2 regions of the Streptomyces sp. NPDC107581 genome follow, and region 2 is predicted to be linked to the other one. Evidence: riboswitches for the same ligand, from Rfam matches in the RefSeq annotation. Region 2 holds a riboswitch; the other holds the start of a gene.
What was found. Region 2 has a riboswitch for S-adenosylmethionine ahead of thrC (threonine synthase). Riboswitches for the same ligand answer to the same signal wherever they lie in the genome.
Positions count from the first base shown of each region.

Region 1: it holds a riboswitch for S-adenosylmethionine, as region 2 does, so the genes downstream of both, ACZ7P3_RS18265 (aminotransferase class V-fold PLP-dependent enzyme) here and thrC (threonine synthase) in region 2, are expected to answer to the same signal.

Region 1 is NZ_JBVKBH010000006.1:454,973-465,620, forward strand. It holds gene ACZ7P3_RS18230 (hypothetical protein) at 1-720, opposite strand, end outside; gene ACZ7P3_RS18235 (C40 family peptidase) at 750-1,784, opposite strand; gene ACZ7P3_RS18240 (C40 family peptidase) at 2,023-3,057, opposite strand; gene ACZ7P3_RS18245 (NYN domain-containing protein) at 3,270-4,613, opposite strand; gene ACZ7P3_RS18250 (hypothetical protein) at 4,651-4,890, opposite strand; gene ACZ7P3_RS18255 (rhomboid family intramembrane serine protease) at 5,045-5,848, shown strand; gene ACZ7P3_RS18260 (Lrp/AsnC family transcriptional regulator) at 5,845-6,126, shown strand; gene ACZ7P3_RS18265 (aminotransferase class V-fold PLP-dependent enzyme) at 6,235-7,608, opposite strand; SAM riboswitch class IV at 7,772-7,888, opposite strand; gene trpD (anthranilate phosphoribosyltransferase) at 7,996-9,060, opposite strand; gene qcrB (cytochrome bc1 complex cytochrome b subunit) at 9,182-10,648, opposite strand, start outside.
Region 2 is NZ_JBVKBH010000009.1:209,910-220,557, reverse strand. It holds gene otsB (trehalose-phosphatase) at 236-1,069, shown strand; gene ACZ7P3_RS24300 (alpha,alpha-trehalose-phosphate synthase (UDP-forming)) at 1,441-2,859, opposite strand; gene ACZ7P3_RS24295 (glucosyl-3-phosphoglycerate synthase) at 2,947-3,891, opposite strand; SAM riboswitch class I at 4,021-4,164, shown strand; gene thrC (threonine synthase) at 4,182-5,465, shown strand; gene ACZ7P3_RS24285 (MoaD/ThiS family protein) at 5,462-5,737, shown strand; gene ACZ7P3_RS24280 (cold-shock protein) at 6,182-6,385, shown strand; gene groL (chaperonin GroEL) at 6,835-8,457, shown strand; gene ACZ7P3_RS24270 (Uma2 family endonuclease) at 8,543-9,223, opposite strand; gene ACZ7P3_RS24265 (hypothetical protein) at 9,283-10,101, opposite strand; gene ACZ7P3_RS24260 (DUF397 domain-containing protein) at 10,363-10,569, opposite strand; gene ACZ7P3_RS24255 (helix-turn-helix domain-containing protein) at 10,553-10,648, opposite strand, start outside.

The sequences.
Region 1 (10,648 bases), on a different contig from region 2:
CACCCGGTCCGCCGGTGCCGTACCGGATCCGCCCGCCTCGCCGGTGGTGACCGCGGCGATGCCCCGGTAGTCGGCGGCGGGCGAGCCCAGCAGGCCCGCCATGCCCTCCAGCGTCCGCGGGACCAGGACGACGACCCGGCGGGTCCAGTCCGTGCCCCAGGCGCCGGAGACGGCCGGGACGGCCCGGTCGGCCAGCCGGGCGTAGCCGCGCAGTTCGCCGAGGCTGCGGCCGGTCCCGAGGACCAGGCTGTGCGTGCCCTTGACGGCGGTCACCGTGCCCTGGTCCCACAGCTGCTGACCGGCCCGGCGCGCGGGTCTGTCGGAGGTGACGTACCACTTGCCGTCGGCGGTGCGGCCGAGGGCCAGGGTGCGGCGGACGCTGACCGGGGCCCGGTCGTAGCCGGCGACGCGGTAGCGCAGTTCGGCGTCGGCGGTGGCGCCCGGGCCGCCGTCGTGCAGACCGGTCACCCGGTAGGTCCAGGAGGCCAGCGGGAGCGCGCGCAGCCTGGCGTACTCGCTCCGGGTGCCCGTCGCGCCGTAGGCCCCCTCGTCGTGGCCGAGCAGGGCCGCCGACCGCCGGTCGAGCACCCGCTGCACCTGGGCCCGCTCGGCGTCGGCCGCCGTCGGCCCGCCGCAGCCGGACAGCGGCGCTGCGAGCAGCAGACACAGCCCCGCCGCCGCGGTGCGCCAGAGCCCCCGCGTCCGTCTGCGATCAGCCATTTCCCGATCGTACGGTGCGGCGCGGGGCGTCAGGGCCGGGTGACCGAGGAGACCGGCATCATCCCGACCGGGTCGTAGCGCACCGGTGCCCCCGGGTAGGGCGCGTGGACGACCTGGCCGTTGCCGACGTACATCCCCACATGGCTGGCGTCGGAGCGGTAGACGACCAGGTCGCCGGGGCGCGCCTGGGAGAGCGGGACCTGCCGGCCGGCGTACCGCTGCTCCTGCGAGGTGCGCGGCAGATGGACCCCGGCCTGCGCGTACGACCACTGCATCAGGCCCGAGCAGTCGAAGCCGGAGGGTCCGCTGGCGCCCCACACATAGGGGCGGCCGAGGGCGGAGAGGGCGGCGGCGACGGCGGCCGAGGCCCGGGAGTCGGGGGCGACGGCGCCGACGCCGGACAGGTCGGGCAGGCCGGGCAGGTCGGAGCGGTCGGAGCGGGAGGCCCGGTCGTAGGCGGCGCGCTCGGTGGCGGGCAGCGAGTTGAGCAGCCGCCGGGCCCTGGCGAGCTTCTGCTCGACGGACCGCTTGTGCGCGGCGACCGCCTTGCGGCTCTGCTCCAGGGCGGCGAGCTTCCCGGCCGCCGCTTCGCGCTCCTGGGAGAGCTCGCGCATCGCGGCGCGCAACTCGCGCAGCCGACCGGCCTGCTGGGCGCCGATGCGGTCGAGGGTGGCGGCCTTGTCGAGGTAGTCGTCGGGGTCGTCGGAGAAGAGCAGGGCGACGGCCGGGTCGATGCCGCCGGAGCGGTACTGGGCCCCGGCCAGCGAACCGAGCTGCTCGCGCAGGGTGTTGATGCGCTGCTGCTGCCGGGCGATGTGGTCCTGGGCGTCCCTGACCTCGCGGCGCAGCGTGCCGGCGCGCTCGTCGGCCTTGTCGTAGGCCTGGGTCGCCTTCTCGGCCTCCGCGTAGAGGCGGTCCACCTCGGCACGGGTGCCCCCGTGCGGCGCCGGTGCGGCTTGGGCGGGTACGGCACCGAGTGCGGCGGCCGCGGCGGCGAGCGCGCACAGGGCGGCACCGGCGCCCCGGTCGGACCCGGACGGTGCAAGGCGGCGATGGGACCCCACGGCAGTCCTTCTGCTGGCGGACAAGAGACGGCTTCCCCGGCGCTGGGGACGGGGAGACCCCTGCGCCGGGGAAACGCGCCAGACAGTAGCCGTGCCGGAGGCCGGCGGCCAAAGACCGCGGTGGCCGCACAAACGTGACGCCCCGCCCCTGACGCAGGTCATGGGCGGGGCGTGGAGTCAGGTTCGGTTCACGGGATTCGCCCGTTCGGGCGTCACCTCGTCCTGACGTGGGGACGGATCAGACCCGGACACCGAACTGGAAGGGCATGTCGGCCATGGCCTCGTAGCGGACCACGGCGCCGGTGTGCGGGGCGTGCAGCACCTGGCCGTTGCCGGCGTAGAGGCCGACGTGGTGCAGGTCGCCGTAGAAGAAGACCAGGTCGCCGACCTGCAGATCGCCGGCGGAGCTGATCCGGGTGCCGATGTTCGCCTGGGCCTCGGAGGTGCGCGGTATGGAGACGCCGGCCTGGGCGTAGGCCCAGGAGGTCAGGCCCGAGCAGTCGAAGGAGGAGGGGCCGGTGGCGCCGTAGACGTAGGGCTTGCCTATCTGGCTCTGGGCGGCGGAGAAGGCAGCCCCGGCGCGCCCGGAGGCGGGCGGGGTGTCGCCGAGGTGCACACGCTCGCTGGAGGAGCGGTCGGCGCGCTGCTGCTGGGCGGCGAGATCCGCCTTCTCCTTGGCGGTCAGGCTGTTGAGGATCTTCTGCGCCTCGGCGAGCTTGCCCTGGACTTCCTTCTTCTTGTTGCCCAGCTCCGTGCGGGTGGAGGCGAGGTCCTTGAGCTTCTCGGTGGCCTCGGCGCGCTCCTGGGCGAGTTCGCGCTGTTTGTCCTGGATCTTCTTCAGGGACTCGACCTGCTGGCTGCTCAACTGGTCGAGCGTGGAGGCCTTGTCGAGGAAGTCGTCCGGGTTGGAGGACAGGAAGAGCTGGACCGAGGAATCGATGCCACCGGAGCGGTACTGGGCGGTCGCCAGTGAACCGAGGCCGTCGCGCAGCTTGTTCAGCTCCTGCTGACCGCGGGCCACATTGTCCTGGATGGTCGATATTTCCTTTTGCAGCTTCTGCTGCTTCTCCTTGGCCCCGTTGTACTTCTCGGTGGCCTGCTCCGCCTGCTCGTAGAGCTTGTCGACCTTCGCCTTGACCTGGTCCTTGCTGAGCTTCTCGCTCGGTGCGGCGTTGGCGGCGTTCGCGCTCAGCGCGACGGCAGCGGCTGCTGCGGTGGTCAGCACGGTGACACGCGTGCGGCTCTGCTGCTTGGGTCGACGGTGGGACGCCACGGAGGACGAACTCCTTCTTGTGAGTGTTCACCCGTTCGGAGGTTCGAGCCCAGACCCTAGTGACCCAGTTGTGATCAGTTCAAATCCTGACGCCAAAAAACACCGTCACGCAATGCATTCTTTGCACATAACGCACGTGCAGTGATGCTCGATTGACGCTACGTTGCGTGACGGTTCGGTCAATTCGGGCATTGCATATGCGCGTTGCACCTTCAGGACAGTCGCTTCAGAAGTACCGCAGAGGCGACCGGTCGGGCACCCGCCCTGGCGACCCCGTCGGCCACCTCCCGGTCGGTCGAGGCGACGATGACCGGACGGCCCGGCGGCTCCGCGCGCACGAGCTGGCGGATCAGCTCGTCCGCCGTGACCCCCGGCTTGGAGAACAGCACCCGCACCCCGCGCGGCGGCGCGAGCAGCACCGGCGCGGCGAGTTCGGCGCCGTCGAAGACACAGGTCACCTCGGCACCGGTCTGCGCGGCGAGCGCCGAGAGCTGGCCCAGGAGCCGCAGCCGCTGCTTCTCCAGCGGCATCTGCGGATAGCCGGTCTTGGTGACGTTGTAGCCGTCGACCACCAGGTGCGCCTGCGGCAGCGCGAGCAACTGGTCCAGGATCGCGGGGTCGTTCTCGGACAGCGCCCGGGCCGCGATGTCCTTCGGGGTCATCCGTCCCGGTTCGACCGCGTCCACGGTCTCGGCCGGGCGCACGGAGACCGGCGGCAGCGCGAGCTCCCGGCGCAGCCCCTGGGTGGCGTCCAGCAGGGTGTCGAGGAGCAGCCGTACCCGCATGTCCTCGACGCTGCGGCCCTCGCGGGCCGCCCTGCGGGCAGCCTCCAGCGCGGCCTCGGCCTCGCCCAGGCGGGCCTTGAGCCGCCGGGACTCGCTCTCGGCGGCCGACACCTGCGTCTGCCCCTCGGCGCGCACGGCCTCGATCTCGGCGTGCACCTTGCGCAGCGCGGCCTCCCCGCGCTTGACGTCGCTGAGCGCGGCGCGCAGTTTCCGGTGAAGCGATTCCGCTTCCCGCTTCGCCGAATCCAGCTCGCCGCGCAGCCGTTCGGTCTCCGCCCGGGTCTGCTCCCGGGCCTGGACGAGTTCCGCGCGCAGCCGCTCCAGTTCGGCCCGGCTCTCCTCGTCGGCCCGCTCGGCGTCGGCACGCTGGGCCTCCTCGCCGGCCGCGGTGACCAGCTTCACCCAGCCCGCGGGGCGCAGTACGTAGGCCGCGGCCGCCACGTCGAGCGGATCCGCGGCCGGGGGCGGCGAGCCGGAGTCGAGGGCGCCGGAGAGCTCCGGCTGCACCTCTCTGAACTTCTCCCCGATCCGCTGCCGGAACAGCGGATCGTTCTCCAGCGCTGCCGCCATCGCGTTCCCGGCGAACTTGGCGCGCCTGCTCGGAGTGAACCGGGCGTACTGCCTGAGCTGGGCGGGCAGTTCCGCCACGGTCAGTCCGCCGAAGCCGTCCGAGACGATCTGCACGACGCGCCGGCGCACGCCGTCGGGCAGCGGACGGTCAAGCACCTCAGCGGTGCCGTCGCCCGGCCCCCCGCCTGCGGTCTCCACCATCCGTCACACCCCAATACCTGTACGGGGCCCGCTCCGTTCAGGAGCCGGCGCCCGGCCTGTCCACGAGTTCCACCTGGTCCGCCGCGTTGCACCAGCGGCAGCGGACGGAGTCGATGGTCTCACTGACCACCTCGCGCTCCTCGACCGTCGGCTCGCCCGCCAGGTCGAGGTGGACGTACTCGACCACCTTCGACGAGCGGGTCACATCGAAGCGGGTGAGGTTGCCGCAGAGAGTGCAGCGCCATCGCGTCGTGGCGGTCGGCAGGGGAACCGTCATCGTGGCTGTTCGCTTCCTTGCTCGGGTCGGTCCGCGCCGCTCCCCGACGCGTGTGGCTCGTAACCCTACGGCCTGGCGGCTGCTCGCCGCCCGTCTGTCTGCGGCGGCGAGGCGGTCTGTCGGCTTGCGTCCCGTTACGTCATGCTCTGTAGTCATGATCAACACCTGGAGCACGGCGGCCCACGGCACACTCAGGGCGCTCAGGGCGGTCCGGGACTCCTCCGCACCGATGACGTACGGCCTCATCGTCCTGTGCTGTCTGATCTTCGCGCTGGGCCCGGCCTCGGGGCTGGCTCCGGTGTACGGCTCCGGGGAGGCGCTGGCGGCCGCGCAGCGCGCGTACTTCCGGCACTGGGGGGTGGTCCCGGCCGAGCTGTTCGACAAGCCCGCCCGCGAGGCACTGACCCCGGCCACCGCCCTGTTCGTGCACGGCAGCTGGGTGCATCTGCTCGGCAACATGCTCTTCCTCTTCGTCTTCGGGGTGATGACCGAGGAACGGATGGGCCGGGTGGAGTTCACCCTCTTCTACATCGGCTGCGGCTACCTGGCCCTGCTCGGCTACGCGGCCGCCAACAGCGCCTCCGAGCAGTCGCTGGTGGGCGCCTCCGGGGCGATCTCGGCGGTCCTCGGTGCGTTCCTGTACCTGTTCCCCCACGCCCGTGTCACCAGTCTCCTCCCCTTCCTGTTCTTCCTGCCGATGCGGTTCCCCGCCTGGGTCGTACTGCCCTTCTGGGCCGCCCTGCAGTGGCTCGCGGCGGGCCGGGCGGGCCAGGGGCCCGGGGTGGCGTACCTCGCCCACCTGGTGGGCTTCTGCGTGGGCTTCGGCTACGCGTGGGCGCGCTACGGAAGGAAGCGGGGGCCGACGGGCCGCCCCGCAACGGCGGTGGTGGGAGACGTACGGGCGACTAGAGTGAAGTCCGCACCGGTTCCGGCACCCGAGGGAGAGAACCCGTCGTGATCACCGCGATCGTCCTGATCAAGACCAGCGTGGACCGGATCCCCGAGATCGCGGAGCAGATCGCCTCGCTGGAGTCCGTCAGCGAGGTCTTCTCCGTCACCGGCACGTACGACCTGATCGCCATGGTCCGGGTACGGCAGCACGAGGATCTGGCCGACGTGATCCCGGGGCACATCAGCAAGATCCCCGGTGTCGAGGCCACGGACACGCACGTCGCCTTCCGCACGTACTCGCAGCACGACCTGGAGGCGGCGTTCTCCATCGGGCTGGACAACTGATCGTCCGAAGACCGCCCGGGCGTCCGCAGGGCGCGGTCCGTGCGCGACCGGGGCCGTCCGTGGCCTGTCGCGCGGTTCCCCGCGCCCCTTCTCGTCCTCGGGCCGGCCTCACACGGCCGGGACGCAGCGGCCGTCCTCCGTGCGGTACTGCCACTTGGCGCCGTCCGCGACCAGTTCCCGTACGGCGCCCACGAACCGCTCGACGTGCTCGTCCGGGGTGCCCGCGCCGAAGCTGACCCGGATGGCGTTCAGGGACTTCTCGCCGGGCGCGGCCTCGGGGGCGCCGCACTCGCCCTGGGCCCCGGGGCCGGAGCCCAGCAGGGTGCGCACCAGCGGGTGGGCGCAGAAGAGGCCGTCGCGGACGCCGATGCCGTACTCGGCGGAGAGCGCGGCGGCGAAGTGGGAGCTGTTCCAGCCGTCCACCACGAAGCTGATCACGCCGACGCGCGGTGCCTCGTCGCCGAAGAGGGAGAGGATCCTGACCTCGGGGACCGTGGCCAGGCCCTCGCGGACCCGGGAGATCAGGTGCTGCTCGCGGGCGACGAGGGTCTCGAAACCGGCTTCCGTGAGCGCCTTGCAGGCGGAGGCGATGGAGTAGGCGCCGATGACGTTCGGGGAGCCGGCCTCGTGGCGGGCCGCCGTCTCGTGCCACTCCACGGCCACTCCCCCGTCCTCGCGCCGGGTGACCTTGCGGCTGGCGCCGCCGCCCGCGAGGTACGGCTCGGCCGCGACCAGCCAGTCGGCGCGGCCGGCCAGGACGCCGGAGCCGAAGGGCGCGTAGAGCTTGTGGCCGGAGAAGGCGACCCAGTCCACGTCCAGGTCCTGGAGCGACACCGGGTGGTGCGGGGCCAGCTGGGCGGCGTCCAGGACGATCCGGGCACCGTGCGCGTGGGCGGCGGCGGCCAGCTCGCGCACGGGCCACAGCTCGCCGGTGACGTTGGAGGCGCCGGTGACGCAGACCAGGGCCGGGCCGTGGGGTGCGCGGTCGGCCAGCGCCCGCTCCAGGGTCCGGACGGCCTGCTCGGGGGTGCGCGGGGCGTCGAGGAAGGTGACGCGGGCGTCCTGCCAGGGCAGCAGGGAGGCGTGGTGCTCGGTCTCGAAGACGAAGACCTGGCAGTCGGCGGGGAGCGCGCGGGCGAGCAGGTTCAGGGAGTCCGTGGTCGACCGGGTGAAGATCACCTGGTCGGCCGCGCGGCAGTCGAGGAACTCGGCGACCGTCCTGCGGGCGTTCTCGAAGAGGTCGGTGGAGAGCTGCGAGAGGTAGCCGGCGCCGCGGTGGACGCTGCCGTAGTACGGCGCGTAGGCCGCCACGTCGTCCCAGACGCGCTGGAGGGCGGGGGCGCTGGCCGCGTAGTCGAGCGCGGCGTAGGTGACTTCGCCGCCCGTCACGAGCGGGACGGTGACATCCCGGCCCAGAACGGGCAGGGGCTGCGAGGTGTCGCGGCAGACGGACTGATCGGCGGCAGCGGTGAAGACGGACATGGCGAACTCCCGTGAGAGGCAAGGGCGAACCGCCGTGCGAGCGGACGTGGCTCAAGCACGGAGGCGGGTGAAAAGGGGGATGCGGAGGCGGGGCTCTACGCCCTATCGCATTCGCTTGCTCACGGAAGGCTCCCTCGAGGACCAGGACCCCTGGTGTACGAGGGGTCCGCGCTTGCCGTAGACCTCGCTGCCTACGACCTGGTCTTCACCCGGGGCACCCCGCCACGGACGGAGGGTTGCCGGACAGCCGGCCGGGGCCTCTTGGCTGTCACTCATGACCTGATCAGGAAAGTAGTCGAGCTGATCGCCGCCGCGCAACTTCTGTCCGGATTCCGGGATGCGGATCCTGGGCATCCGCCGCGGCGGCGACCGTCCCCACCGGTGCCGCTACCGGTTGCTGGCGGCGACCCAGCGCTCCAGTGCCCGCTTGGCCGCGCCCGAGTCGATCGCCTCGGCCGCCTCGGCCATGCCGGAGCGGAGCTGCTCGGCCAGCGGCGCCCGCGTCGGCCGCAGCGCGACGAGCGCGGCCGCGGAGTTCAGCAGTACCGCGTCCCGGACGGGCCCCTTCTCCCCGTCCAGCACGCGCCGCGCCACCTCGGCGTTGTACGACGCGTCGGCGCCGCGCAGGGCCTCCACGGGCACCAGGTCGAGGCCGACGTCCCGCGGGTCGAAGCTCTCCTCGGTGACCTTGCCGTCCCGGACCACCCACACCCGGGAGGTGGACGTGGTGGTCAGCTCGTCCAGGCCGTCGTCCCCGCGGAAGACCAGGGCGGAGTTGCCGCGCTCGGCGAGGACCCCGGCCACGATCGGCGCCATGCGCGGGTCGGCGACCCCGACGGCCTGGGCCCGCACCTTGGCCGGATTGGTGAGCGGACCGAGGACATTGAAGGTCGTACGGATCCCCAGCTGGCCGCGCGCGGGGGCGACGAACCGCAGCGACGGGTGGAACTTCACCGCGAAGCAGATCGTGATGCCGGCCTCTTCGGCGACCTCGGCGACCCGCTGCGGGGTCAGGTTCAGATTGATGCCGAGCTTCTCCAGGACGTCGGAGGACCCGGAGGCGGAGGACGCGGCGCGGTTGCCGTGCTTGACCACCTTCGCCCCGGTGCCGGCGACCACGATCGACGACATCGTGGAGATGTTCACCGTCTTGGCGCCGTCGCCGCCGGTGCCGACGATGTCGACGGCCGGCCCCGGCACCTCGATCACATTGGCGTGCTCGTACATGGTCCGCACGAGACCGGTGATCTCCTCCACCGTCTCGCCCTTGGACCGCAGGGCCACCATGAACCCGGCGATCTGCGCGTCGGTCGCCTCCCCGCGCATGATCAGGTCCATCGCCCAGGCCGTGTCGTCGGCGGACAGGTCCCGGCCGTCCAGCAGCCCGTTCAGCAGGGCGGGCCAGGAACGGCCCGCCGCGGTGTCGCCTCCAGCGGGGGTCACAGCGCTCATCAGCCGCTCCTGTGTGTCGTGGCAGAACAGTGTGATCCCACCCTATCCAGCCCGGGACAGGGCGAAGGGCCCCGTCCGGAAGCCGGACGGGGCCCTTCAGCGTGGCGTGGCGACGCGGGGATCAGTGGTGGCCGTGGCCGCTCGTGATCTCCTTGTACTCCTCGGCAGTGGGCTTCGGGATCTGGTTGTCCTCGCCGTAGTAGGCGTTGCTGAGCTTGGCGCGCAGCTTCTCGGACCCCTTCACCTTCCGCTCGACACCGTTCTCGTCGACCGTCGGGCCGATCTCGGCCGGCTCGTACTGGTGGTGCGCCGTGAGGGTGTGCAGCTGCTCCTGGCTGAGCGACTCGTGCACCTCGATGAACTCACCGTGCGGCAGGCGCTTGATGATGCCGGTCTCACGACCGTGCAGCACCTTGTCGCGGTCGCGGCGCTGCAGGCCGAGGCAGATCCGCTTGGTGATGAGGAACGCGATGACCGGTCCGGCGAAGAAGAAGATCCGGACGAACCAGGTCACGTCGTTGATCGACAGGTGGAAGTGGGTGGCGATGAGGTCGTTGCCACCACCGACCAGGCCGATCATGTACACCGTGACCCAGGCCGCGCCGAACGCGGTACGGGTCGGGGCGTTGCGCGGGCGGTCCAGGATGTGGTGCTCGCTCTTGTCGCCGGTGACCCAGGACTCGATGAACGGGTAGAGCGCGATCACGCCCAGGACCAGGCCGAAGAGCACCAGCGGGATGAACACGCCCAGGACGAGCGTGTGACCCCAGAAGTTGATCTCCCAGCCCGGCATGTAGCGGACCAGACCCTCGGCGAAGCCCATGTACCAGTCGGGCTGGGCGCCGGTGGACACCTGGTCGGGACGGTAGGGACCCATGGCCCAGATCGGGTTGATCTGGGTCACCGCGGCGATGGCCGCGATCACACCGAAGACCAGGAAGAAGAAGCCGCCCGCCTTGGCCATGTACACCGGCAGCAGCGGCATGCCGACGACGTTCTTCTCGCTCTTTCCGGGACCCGCGAACTGCGTGTGCTTGTGGTAGAAGACCAGGATCAGGTGGCCCACCATCAGGCCGAGCATGATGCCCGGCAGCAGCAGGATGTGGATCGAGTAGAACCGGGCGACGAAGTCGTGGCCGGGGAACTGCCCGCCGAAGAGGAAGTACGAGATGTACGTGCCGACGATCGGCATGGACAGGATCGCGCCCTCGGTGAAGCGGACACCGGTGCCGGAGAGCAGGTCGTCCGGGAGCGAGTAACCGGTGAAGCCGGTGAACATGCCGAGGACGAACAGCAGGAAGCCGAACAGCCAGTTGATCTCACGCGGCTTGCGGAACGCGCCGGTGAAGAACACGCGCATCATGTGCACGAACATGCCGGCGAGGAAGATCAGCGCGGCCCAGTGGTGGATCTGCCGGATGAGCAGGCCACCGCGCACGTCGAAGGAGATGTGCAGGGTCGAGTTGAACGCCTCGGACATCAGCTGTCCCTGGAGCGGGACGTAGCTGCCGTGGTACTCCACCTCGTTCATCGACGGGTGGAAGAACAGCGTCAGATACACACCGGTCAGGATGATGATGAGGAAGCT
Region 2 (10,648 bases):
CCCACCGAGTCGGTTTTCGGTTCATGGGAGCCCACCGAGTCGGGTGGTGGGTGGGCGAGGCGGGGTCCAGGGGCGGAGCCCCTGGCGGGGTCTGGGGCGGAGCCCCTGGCGGCCACTGCGGCGCCGAGCCACTGGCAAGGTTTGGGGCGCAGCTCTTGGCGGGGTCTGGGGCGGAGCCCTTGGCGGGGCCGTAGATCCGGGAGTGGCTGGGCGCCCCGCTGGATACTGTCGGTGTATGGACCTTCTGCCGACCCCGGTGACCCAGCCCGGGCGGGACGGACTGCAAGCCCTGCTCGCCAACCCCCGCACCGCAGTGATCGGCCTCGATTTCGACGGCACGCTGGCCCCGATCGTCGCCGACCCCGAGCAGGCCCGCGCCCACCCCGACGCCGTCCCCGCCCTCGCCGCCCTCGCCCCCAAGGTGGCCTCCGTCGCCGTGATCACCGGCAGACCCGCCGCGGTCGCGGTCGGGCACGGCGGCTTCGCGGGCGTACCGGGCCTGGAACACCTCGTCGTCCTCGGCCACTACGGCGCCGAGCGCTGGGACGCGGCCACCGGCACCGTCACCGCACCCCCGCCCCACCCCGGCGTGGCCGCGGTACGCGCCGAGCTGCCGGGACTCCTGGACCGCATGGGCGCCCGGCACGGCGCGTGGATCGAGGAGAAGGGCCGGGCCATCGCCGTCCACACCCGCCGCGCGGACGATCCGCAGGCCGCCTTCGAGGCCCTGCGCGAACCCCTGGCCGACCTGGCCACCCGGCACGGTCTGATCGTCGAGCCCGGCCGGCTGGTCCTCGAACTGCGCCCGCCCGGCATGGACAAGGGCGTCGCCTTCCTCGACCACGTCCGCGCCACCGGCGCCGAGTCCGTCCTCTACGCCGGCGACGACCTCGGCGACCTCCCCGCCTACGCGGCCGTCGGCGAACTCCGCTCCGACGGCACCCCCGGCCTCCTGGTCTGCAGCGGCAGCTCGGAGGTCACGGAACTGGCGGAGCGGGCGGACGTGGTGACGGAGGGCCCACAGGGAGTCGTGGCCCTGCTCCGGACCCTGGCAGCACACATGCCCTGAGGCACCCGCCCCGGCTCACATCACCGGCTCCCCGGCGACCGCGACCGGTCACCCGGCGCCGTGCCCGCGCCCGGCCCCCGGGTCCACGCACCGGTTCCCCGGCGACCGCGACCGGTCGCCCGGCGCCGTGCCCGCGCCCGCCCCCGGGTCCACGCACCGGTTCCCCGGCGACCGCGACCGGTCGCCCGGCGCCGTGCCCGCGCCCGCCCCCGGGTCCACGCACCGGTTCCCCGGCGACCGCGACCGGTCACTCGGCGCCGTGCCCGCGCCCGGCCCCCGGGTCCACGCACCGGTTCCCCGGCGACCGCGACCGGTCGCCCGGCGCCGTGCCCGCGCCCGGCCCCCGGCCCACGCCACCACCCCCCCGGCGATCACCCGTCAAGCGCCCCCAGCTGATCCAGGAACCACTGCGTGGGCGGCAACGCGGTAGCGGCAGCCGCCAGCCTCTTCGAGCGCTCCGCCCGCTCGCCCCCCGCCATGCTCAGCGCAGCGTGCAGCGCATCCGCCGTCCCCGCGATGTCGTACGGATTCACCACGATCGCGTCCTCGCCCAGCTCCTCGTACGCCCCGGCCTCCCGCGACAGCACCAGCGCGCAGCCCTCGTCCGAGACGACCGGCACCTCCTTGGCGACCAGGTTCATGCCGTCCCGGATCGGGTTGACCAGCGCCACGTCCGCGAGCCGGTACGCGGCCAGGGACCGCGCGAAGTCGTCCTTGACGTGCAGCACGACCGGTGTCCAGCCCGGCGTGCCGAAGTGCGCGTTGATCTCCTCGGCCACCCGCTGCACCTCGGCCGTGTAGTCGCGGTAGACGGCGAGGTCCTGCCGGGAGGGGTAGGCGAAGGCGAGGTGGACCACCTGTTCGCGCCACTCGGGGTGGTCCTCCAGCAGCTGCCGGTAGGCCAGCAGGCCCCGCACGATGTTCTTGGACAGTTCGGTGCGGTCCACCCGGACGACGGTCCGGCGCCCCTCGCCGATCTCGTCCCGCAGCGCGGCCATCCGTTCGGTCACGTCCGTCCGGTGCGCCCGCTCCCGCAGGAAGTCCGCGTCCGCACCGAGGCCGTGCACCCCGATCCGGGTCCCGGAGGGGATGCCCGGCCCGAGCACGGCGTGACAGCAGTCGGTGAACGCGTCGGCCCACCGCTGGGTCAGGAACGCCGCCCGGTCCGCGCCCAGGATGCCGGTCAGCAGCTCGGCCGCGATGTCGTCGGGCAGCATGCGGAAGTAGTCCGGCGGGGCCCACGGGGTGTGCGAGAAGTGGCCGATGCGCAGGTCGGGACGGAGCCGGCGGAGCATCCGGGGGGCGAGCGCCAGGTGGTAGTCCTGGATCAGCACCGCCGCGCCGTCCGCCGCCTCCTCGGCCAGCGCCTCGGCGAAGGCCCGGTTGTAGGCCTCGTACGCCGCCCACTGCCGCCGGAACTCCGCGTCGAAGACCGGCTCCAGCGGGGTCTGGTACAGCATGTGGTGGACGAACCACAGCACCGAGTTGGCGATGCCGTTGTACGCGTCGGCGAACACCGCCGCGTCGATGTCGAGCATGCGCACGCGCTGTCCGCCGGTGTCCCCGGCCGGCAGCAGCCCGCCGTCCGCGCGCCGTACCGCCTCCCGGTCGCCGTCGCCGAGCGCGGCGCACACCCAGACCGCCCGGGCGTCCGGCCCGATGGCCGACAGACCCGAGACCAGCCCGCCGCCGCCGCGTCTGGCGCGCAGCGAGCCGCTGTCGAGGACCTCGTACGAAACCGGGCCGCGGTTGGACGCGACCAGCACCTCAGCACCGTGGGTGGAAGCCATACGCCTCAACCTAGCCCGGCCCCGAAACGCTCAAACGTACGGTCTGTACCAGAAGGGGGCTGTATACAGCCGATCTCGTGCGCCCCTTCAGGCGACCCGGCGGGCCGTGTACTCCGCGATCTCCGCCATCGGCGGACGCTCCTCGGTGTCCACCGAATAGGTGCGTGGCTCAAAGCCGTCCTCGCCCCGTTCGAACTGGGTGAGGGCGGGCCGCACGAGGTGGCCGCGGGCCAGCCGCAGCTGGGCCGTGCGGTAGATCGCCGCGGCCATCCGGCCCAGGGCCTGCCCGTCCTGGTGGCGGTGCTTGCGCACGCCGACGTCCACCTGGGCGAGGGCGTCCAGGCCCACCAGGTGCAGCGCGTCCACGAGCATGCCCAGCTCCACGCCGTAGCCCACCGGGAACGGCAGCTGTTCCAGCAGGGAGCGGCGGGCCGCGTACTCGCCGCCGAGCGGCTGGACGAATCCGGCCAGCTGCGGCCAGTGCATGTTCAGCAGCGGGCGGGCCATCAGCTCGGTCACCCGGCCGCCCTGTCCGGCCGCCGCGCCGAGCGGGCGGTCGTACATGGCCTTGACCAGGTCCACGCCCGGGTCGGTGAGCAGCGGGCCGGCGATCCCGCTGACGAAGTCGGAGGAGAACTCCTTCAGGTCGGCGTCGATGAAGCAGACGATGTCCCCGCTGGTCACCAGCAGGGAGCGCCACAGGACCTCGCCCTTGCCGGGGACGGCCGGAATGCGCGGGAGGATGTCGTCGCGGTGGACGACCCGGGCGCCCGCGGCGGCGGCGAGCTCGGCGGTGCGGTCGGTGGACCCGGAGTCGACGACGACGATCTCGTCGACCAGCGGGACCTGCTGCATGAGATCGTGTCGGATGACGGCGACGATGTCGCCGACCGTCTCCTCCTCGTTGAGCGCGGGCAGCACCACGGAGACCGACTGGCCCGTGCGCTGCTTGGCCGCCAGGATCTTGTGGAGCGGGCGATCGGTCACGGACCAGGAGCGGGTGGCCAGCCAGCGCTCGACTTCTTCCAGCACAGTCAGCGGCTCCTCACGTTGTCTCGCGGTTCGGACGACTATCTCAACTGTCCTGGCCTTCGGTTACAGTCTTGAACAACGCCGGTGACCATCGCATGTCGTGGGCCGCGGGCGCCGACAACCGAATACAGCTCATCCAGAGGGGCAGAGGGATACGGCCCGATGAAGCCCCGGCAACCCTCCAGCCGGTTTCTCGTCTTCCACGCGAGGCTCCCGGCTAGGGAAGGTGCCAAATCCGTCTCGCGGCGAGATGCGTCGTGAGGAAGATGAGGAGAAAGGGCCTCGCCTCCATGGCTGTGCAGACAGTTGCCACCACCAGCACTTCCACCGTAGACCTCGGGCCGGCCGCTGCCCTGAGCTGCCGCGAGTGCGGTCACCGGGTACCGCTCGGGCCCCTGTTCGCCTGCGAGGAGTGTTTCGGTCCGCTGGAGATCGCCTACGACTTCTCCGCCTACGACACCGAAGAGCTGCGCAAGCGGATCGAAGCCGGCCCCGCGAACATCTGGCGGTACGCGCCGCTGCTGCCCGTCCCCGCCGACGTGGCCGGCAAGCCCAACATCAACCCGGGCTGGACCAAGCTCGTCAAGGCCGACAACCTCGCGCGTGAGCTGGGCGTCACCGGCGGGCTGTACGTGAAGGACGACTCCGGGAACCCGACGCACTCCTTCAAGGACCGGGTGGTCGCCCAGGCGCTGGAGGCCGCGCGTGCCTTCGGCTTCACGACGCTCTCCTGCTCCTCCACGGGCAACCTGGCCGGTGCCGTCGGCGCCGCGGCCGCCCGGGCCGGCCTGCGCTCCTGCGTGTTCATCCCGCACGACCTGGAGCAGGGCAAGGTCGTCATGGCCGCGGTCTACGGCGGCGAGCTGGTCGGCATCGAGGGCAACTACGACGACGTGAACCGTTTCTGCTCCGAGCTGATCGGCGACCCGGCCGGCGAGGGCTGGGGCTTCGTCAACGTCAACCTGCGGCCGTACTACGCGGAGGGCTCGAAGACCCTGGCGTACGAGATCTGCGAGCAGCTCGGCTGGCGGCTCCCGGACCAGATCGTGGTCCCGATCGCCTCCGGCTCCCAGCTCACGAAGATCGACAAGGGCCTGCAGGAGCTGATCAAGCTCGGGCTGGTCGAGGACCGGCCGTACAAGATCTTCGGTGCGCAGGCCGAGGGCTGCTCGCCGGTGTCGACCGCGTTCAAGGCGGGCCACGACGTGGTCCGGCCGCAGAAGCCGAACACCATCGCCAAGTCCCTCGCCATCGGCAACCCGGCCGACGGGCCGTACGTGCTGGACATCGCCCGCCGCACGGGCGGTGCGGTGGAGGACGTGACCGACGCGCAGGTCGTCGACGCGATCAAGCTGCTGGCCCGTACCGAGGGCATCTTCGCCGAGACGGCGGGCGGTGTGACGGTCGGCGTGACGAAGAAGCTGATCGAGGACGGCGTGCTGGACCCGTCGCTCACCACGGTCGTCCTCAACACCGGCGACGGCCTCAAGACCCTCGACGCGGTGGCCGGCACGGGTCTCACCGCCACCATCCGCCCGACCCTGGACTCCTTCCGAGAGGCTGGCCTCGCATGAGCGTGACCGTTCGCATCCCCACCATCCTGCGCACCTACACCGGCGGCCGGGCCGAGGTCGCAGCCGACGGGGCGACCCTCGCCGAGGTCATCTCGGACCTGGAGAAGAACCACACGGGGATCGCCGCCCGGGTCCTGGACGACCAGGGCAAGCTGCGTCGTTTCGTCAATGTGTATGTCAATGACGACGACGTGCGCTTTGAGCAGGGCCTGGAGACGGTGACCCCCGACGGGGCCGGCGTCTCCATCATTCCGGCCGTTGCCGGCGGATGACCGAATGACCGATCATTACCTTCGGTAACCTCGGCTACCGATTGTTCACTGAATGGCCCCCTCCGTGAGAGAAACGGAGGGGGCCATTCAGTGTGATTGAGCGCGGTACAGTTGGGGAACGCGTTCCGGACCTGCGGGTCGCAGGCCCCGGATTTCACGCCGCGCGCCCGACAAGAAGTAGCCAAAGTAGGCGGGCTGTATGCGGCTTTTGCTCCCCTTTGCGTAGCCCGACTTGCCCTGAATTCAGCCGAATTTTAGGCAGATTCCGGACCGGGCTCGTCCAGAATTCTCGTCCGATTGACCTGTTGCAGACGGCAGTTGGACAGATACATTCAGCCGCGGTCGACGCGTTCCGGCGCACGCCCCCGACCAATGGGGGGTGAGGTCTGACCCGGGTCCGCGAAGTGTGGATCTGTGCAAGGGCCAGTAATAGGGGAGTTAGGCATGGCTCAGGGCACCGTCAAGTGGTTCAACGCGGAGAAGGGGTACGGCTTCATCGCGGTCGACGGTGGTGCGGACGTCTTCGTCCATTACAGCGCCATTCAGATGGACGGCTACCGCACCCTGGAAGAGGGCCAGCGGGTGGAGTTCGAGATCTCGCAGGGCCAGAAGGGCCCGCAGGCCGACATGGTTCGCCTCAGCGCCTGAACGTTTCTTGTGACGAAGGGCCCGCACCGGCACAGGGTGCGGGCCCTTCGTCGTGCCCGCCCGGTGTCCCTGCGGTGCCTGCACGGCGTCTGTCCTGCGTCCGCCCGGCGTCCGTCCTGCGTCCGACGGGCGTCCGTCCGGCGTCCGACCGGCGTCTGTCCTGCGTCCGACGGGCGTCCGTCCGGCGTCCGACCGGTGTGCACCCGGTGTTCGCCCGTGTTCGCCGGGGGCTGAGTACCCCCGCTGTACCCCGTGAGGCGCTTGCACTCGACCATGCCGAGTGCTAATCATTGCGTTAGCACTCTGAAGGTGAGAGTGACAACGAAGGACCGGGTCGGTGAGGCCCGCAGGCCGGGTGGGGCAAGGAACCACATGGCATGCGAGCCGTCCGTCGCGGGCGCGGGCGCGGTCCGAAGGAATCACCCCCAGTCCTGGAGGGACCACTTCACATGGCCAAGATCATCGCGTTCGACGAGGAGGCGCGGCGCGGCCTCGAGCGCGGCATGAACCAGCTCGCGGACGCCGTGAAGGTGACGCTCGGCCCCAAGGGCCGCAACGTCGTCCTCGAGAAGAAGTGGGGCGCCCCCACGATCACCAACGATGGTGTCTCCATCGCCAAGGAGATCGAGCTCGAGGACCCGTACGAGAAGATCGGCGCCGAGCTGGTCAAGGAAGTCGCCAAGAAGACGGACGACGTAGCCGGTGACGGCACGACGACCGCGACTGTCCTGGCCCAGGCCCTGGTCAAGGAAGGCCTGCGCAACGTCGCCGCCGGTGCCAACCCGATGGCCCTGAAGCGCGGTATCGAGAAGGCCGTCGAGGCCGTCTCCGCCGCCCTGCTGGAGCAGGCGAAGGACGTGGAGACCAAGGAGCAGATCGCCTCCACCGCGTCCATCTCCGCCGCCGACACCCAGATCGGCGAGCTGATCGCCGAGGCCATGGACAAGGTCGGCAAGGAAGGCGTCATCACCGTCGAGGAGAGCAACACCTTCGGTCTTGAGCTCGAGCTCACCGAGGGCATGCGCTTCGACAAGGGCTACATCTCCGCCTACTTCGCGACCGACATGGAGCGCATGGAGGCGTCGCTCGAGGACCCGTACATCCTCATCGCGAACTCCAAGATCTCCTCGGTCAAGGACCTGCTCCCGCTCCTGGAGAAGGTCATGCAGTCGGGCAAGCCGCTGCTGATCATCGCCGAGGACGTCGAGGGCGAGGCCCTGTCGACCCTGGTCGTCAACAAGATCCGCGGCACCTTCAAGTCCGTCGCCGTCAAGGCCCCGGGCTTCGGTGACCGCCGCAAGGCCATGCTCGGCGACATCGCCATCCTCACGGGCGGCGAGGTCATCTCCGAGGAGGTCGGCCTCAAGCTGGAGAACGCGACCCTGGACCTCCTGGGCCGCGCCCGCAAGGTCGTCATCACCAAGGACGAGACCACCATCGTCGACGGTGCCGGCTCCTCGGACCAGGTCGGCGGCCGGGTCAACCAGATCCGCGCCGAGATCGAGAACAGCGACTCGGACTACGACCGCGAGAAGCTGCAGGAGCGCCTGGCGAAGCTCGCCGGCGGTGTCGCGGTCATCAAGGCCGGTGCCGCCACCGAGGTGGAGCTCAAGGAGCGCAAGCACCGCATCGAGGACGCCGTCCGCAACGCCAAGGCCGCCGTCGAGGAGGGCATCGTCGCCGGTGGTGGCGTGGCCCTGCTCCAGGCTTCCTCGGTCTTCGAGAAGCTGGACCTGGAGGGTGACGAGGCGACCGGCGCCAACGCCGTGAAGCTCGCCCTGGAGGCCCCGCTGAAGCAGATCGCCGTCAACGGTGGTCTCGAGGGTGGCGTCGTCGTGGAGAAGGTGCGCAACCTGGCCGTCGGCCACGGTCTGAACGCCGCCACCGGCGAGTACGTCGACATGATCGCCGAGGGCATCATCGACCCGGCGAAGGTGACCCGCTCTGCCCTGCAGAACGCCGCCTCCATCGCCGCGCTGTTCCTCACCACCGAGGCCGTCATCGCCGACAAGCCGGAGAAGGCCGCCGCGGCCGCTCCGGGCGGCATGCCGGGCGGTGACATGGACTTCTGATCGACCTGACGGTTGATCGCCTGTCCTTCCGTTCCGAGGGCGGTGCTCCCATGCTTCTGGCTGGGGGTGCCGCCCTTGGGCGTTTTCAGTCGGCGTAGCGCTTGAGCGGTTCGGTGTCGAGGGTGATGGCCACCGGGGGCGGGAGTTCGACGGTGGCACCCCAGGGGTAGGACGGGGACTGCTGGTAGCGGCCGTCCTTGGGCTCGCTGTAGACGACGACGGTGTTGTTGTCGCGGTCGATGAGGAGGTAGACGGGGATCTCGGCTTCGGCGTAGCCGATGGGCTTGTCGACGCGGTCGCGCTGGTCGGTGTCGCGGTCGTGGGAGGTGATTTCCACGGCCATCAAGGCACCGTCGGGAATCGACCACTCGCCGTCCTCGGCGAAGTGATCCACGGGTGCCAGGAAACCGTCCGTGCGGGCGCGCCCCTTGCGGTAGGCCTCGGCCTTCACTCCCCGCTCCGGTGCGAGGTCCAGCTCCGGGCGCTGTTGCATGCACTGACGTAGCAGCCACATGAAGATCGACGTGTGCTTGCCGTCCGGCACTGCTTTGACCTCTACTTTTCCGTTCATGTACTCAAGCCGCACAGTTTCAGGGGCCACCGCGGCCAGCTCCTCGAACTCCTCGACGTCGAGCGGCCCGTGTCGTACGCACAGGCGCCCGCCAAGGAACTCCAGCCGGTTCCTCAGCTCCCGGGGAGCCCTGCGTACAAGCTCTTCGAAGTCCTCGACGGACATCTGCGGGCGTTCTTCGGTGTCAGGGGTCATGGCATTGCCTCCTCCCTTCCATCGTGCCCCTGAGTGGTCATGTCGGACCGTGGATGCCGTCATACGGGTGCCCTTTCCGGTCGTTTGAGAGACATCGCAGCGCGGATCTCGGCTGCGTGGATCTGGACTGCTGAAGCCGGCAGGGGCGTACGGGGGTGCGCGGGAGCGCGCTCACCCCGGCAGCCGGCGCACACGCCTCCCGGCAGTGCTTCCGGACGCCCCGGTACTCCGCACTCCGCGCATTCCAGGAACCGGCGGGGCGGGCGTGGTGCCGGTGGTTCCGGCGGGAGTTTGTCGGTCAGCCTGCGGCGGAGCAGGGCCGCCGGGCTGTGGACGGGCGTGGGCAGACCTGCGGTCAGCGCGGCCAGGAGGATCTCCTCGGTGGCCCCGCGTGCGAACCACTCCTCCGCCAGCGGGGCGAGCGCGGCGCAGTCGGCGGCGGACAGGGACAGCACCGGGGCCGTACGACCCAGCGCGGCGAGGAGGACGTGGGCGCGGGAGCGGGTGGGGCCGGGCCGTTCGGGTGGGTCCTCCGGTACGTCGCCGCGTGTGAACGCCGCCCACCAGCCGTCGTCACGCGCAGTACGGGACCACCACGATCGGGTGATCCAGCGCGAGCCGCCCGAGCCGGTCTCCAGCCGTTCCCGTCCTCGCCGTAAGTGCCCTGCCCGCTGGAGGGCGTTGAGGGCCGTACGTAAGGCGCACTGGCCGTACGGGAGCGTCTTGGCCAGCGTCTTCACGGAGATGTCGGCGCCGTCGGGGAGGCGGTCGACGTACGCGGCGATGGCGGCTTCGCGGGGCGGTAAGTATGCGAAGTCATGGTTGGTGCGGGGGAGTTGATCAGGTGCCGAGCGCTTGCCGTAACCCGGATTGGCCATCGGGTGCGGGGACACGTGCGCGGACAGGGGGGCAGCACTAAACTTGGCGTCAGCCATGGATCGACTTGCCTTCGATCTCGTTGGTCAAGCCCCCGCAGGTGTTGGCGCACCTGGCGGGGGCTGTTCGTTATGCGGGACGCTAGACGACCGTCACCGTGCGTGGCAAGCCGAACGCGTCAAGTCAACTCGCCGGGTGGGAGGGTGGGTTGAGGCCCTCCACCCACTCCTTGAAAAGAGGGCTCGGGGCTCGAAGCCCGAGGCTCAGGCGCCGAGGTTCCTGAGGTTTTCGACGAACGCCGACCAGGCCTCCGCCCGGAACACGAGCTTCGGGCCGAGGGGGGTCTTGGAGTCGCGGACGGGGATGACGGCAGGGAAGTCGACGGTGACTTCCAGGCAATCGCCGCCACTTCCCCCGCTGTAGCTGGACTTGCACCAAGTGGCTGCGTCGTAGTCAGGAATGCTCGTCATGCTCGTAATCCTGCGCCACTGTCTCCAGCAGGGCCAGGGACTTCTCCGGCGAGAGCGCGGAGGCAACCAGGAGATCGAA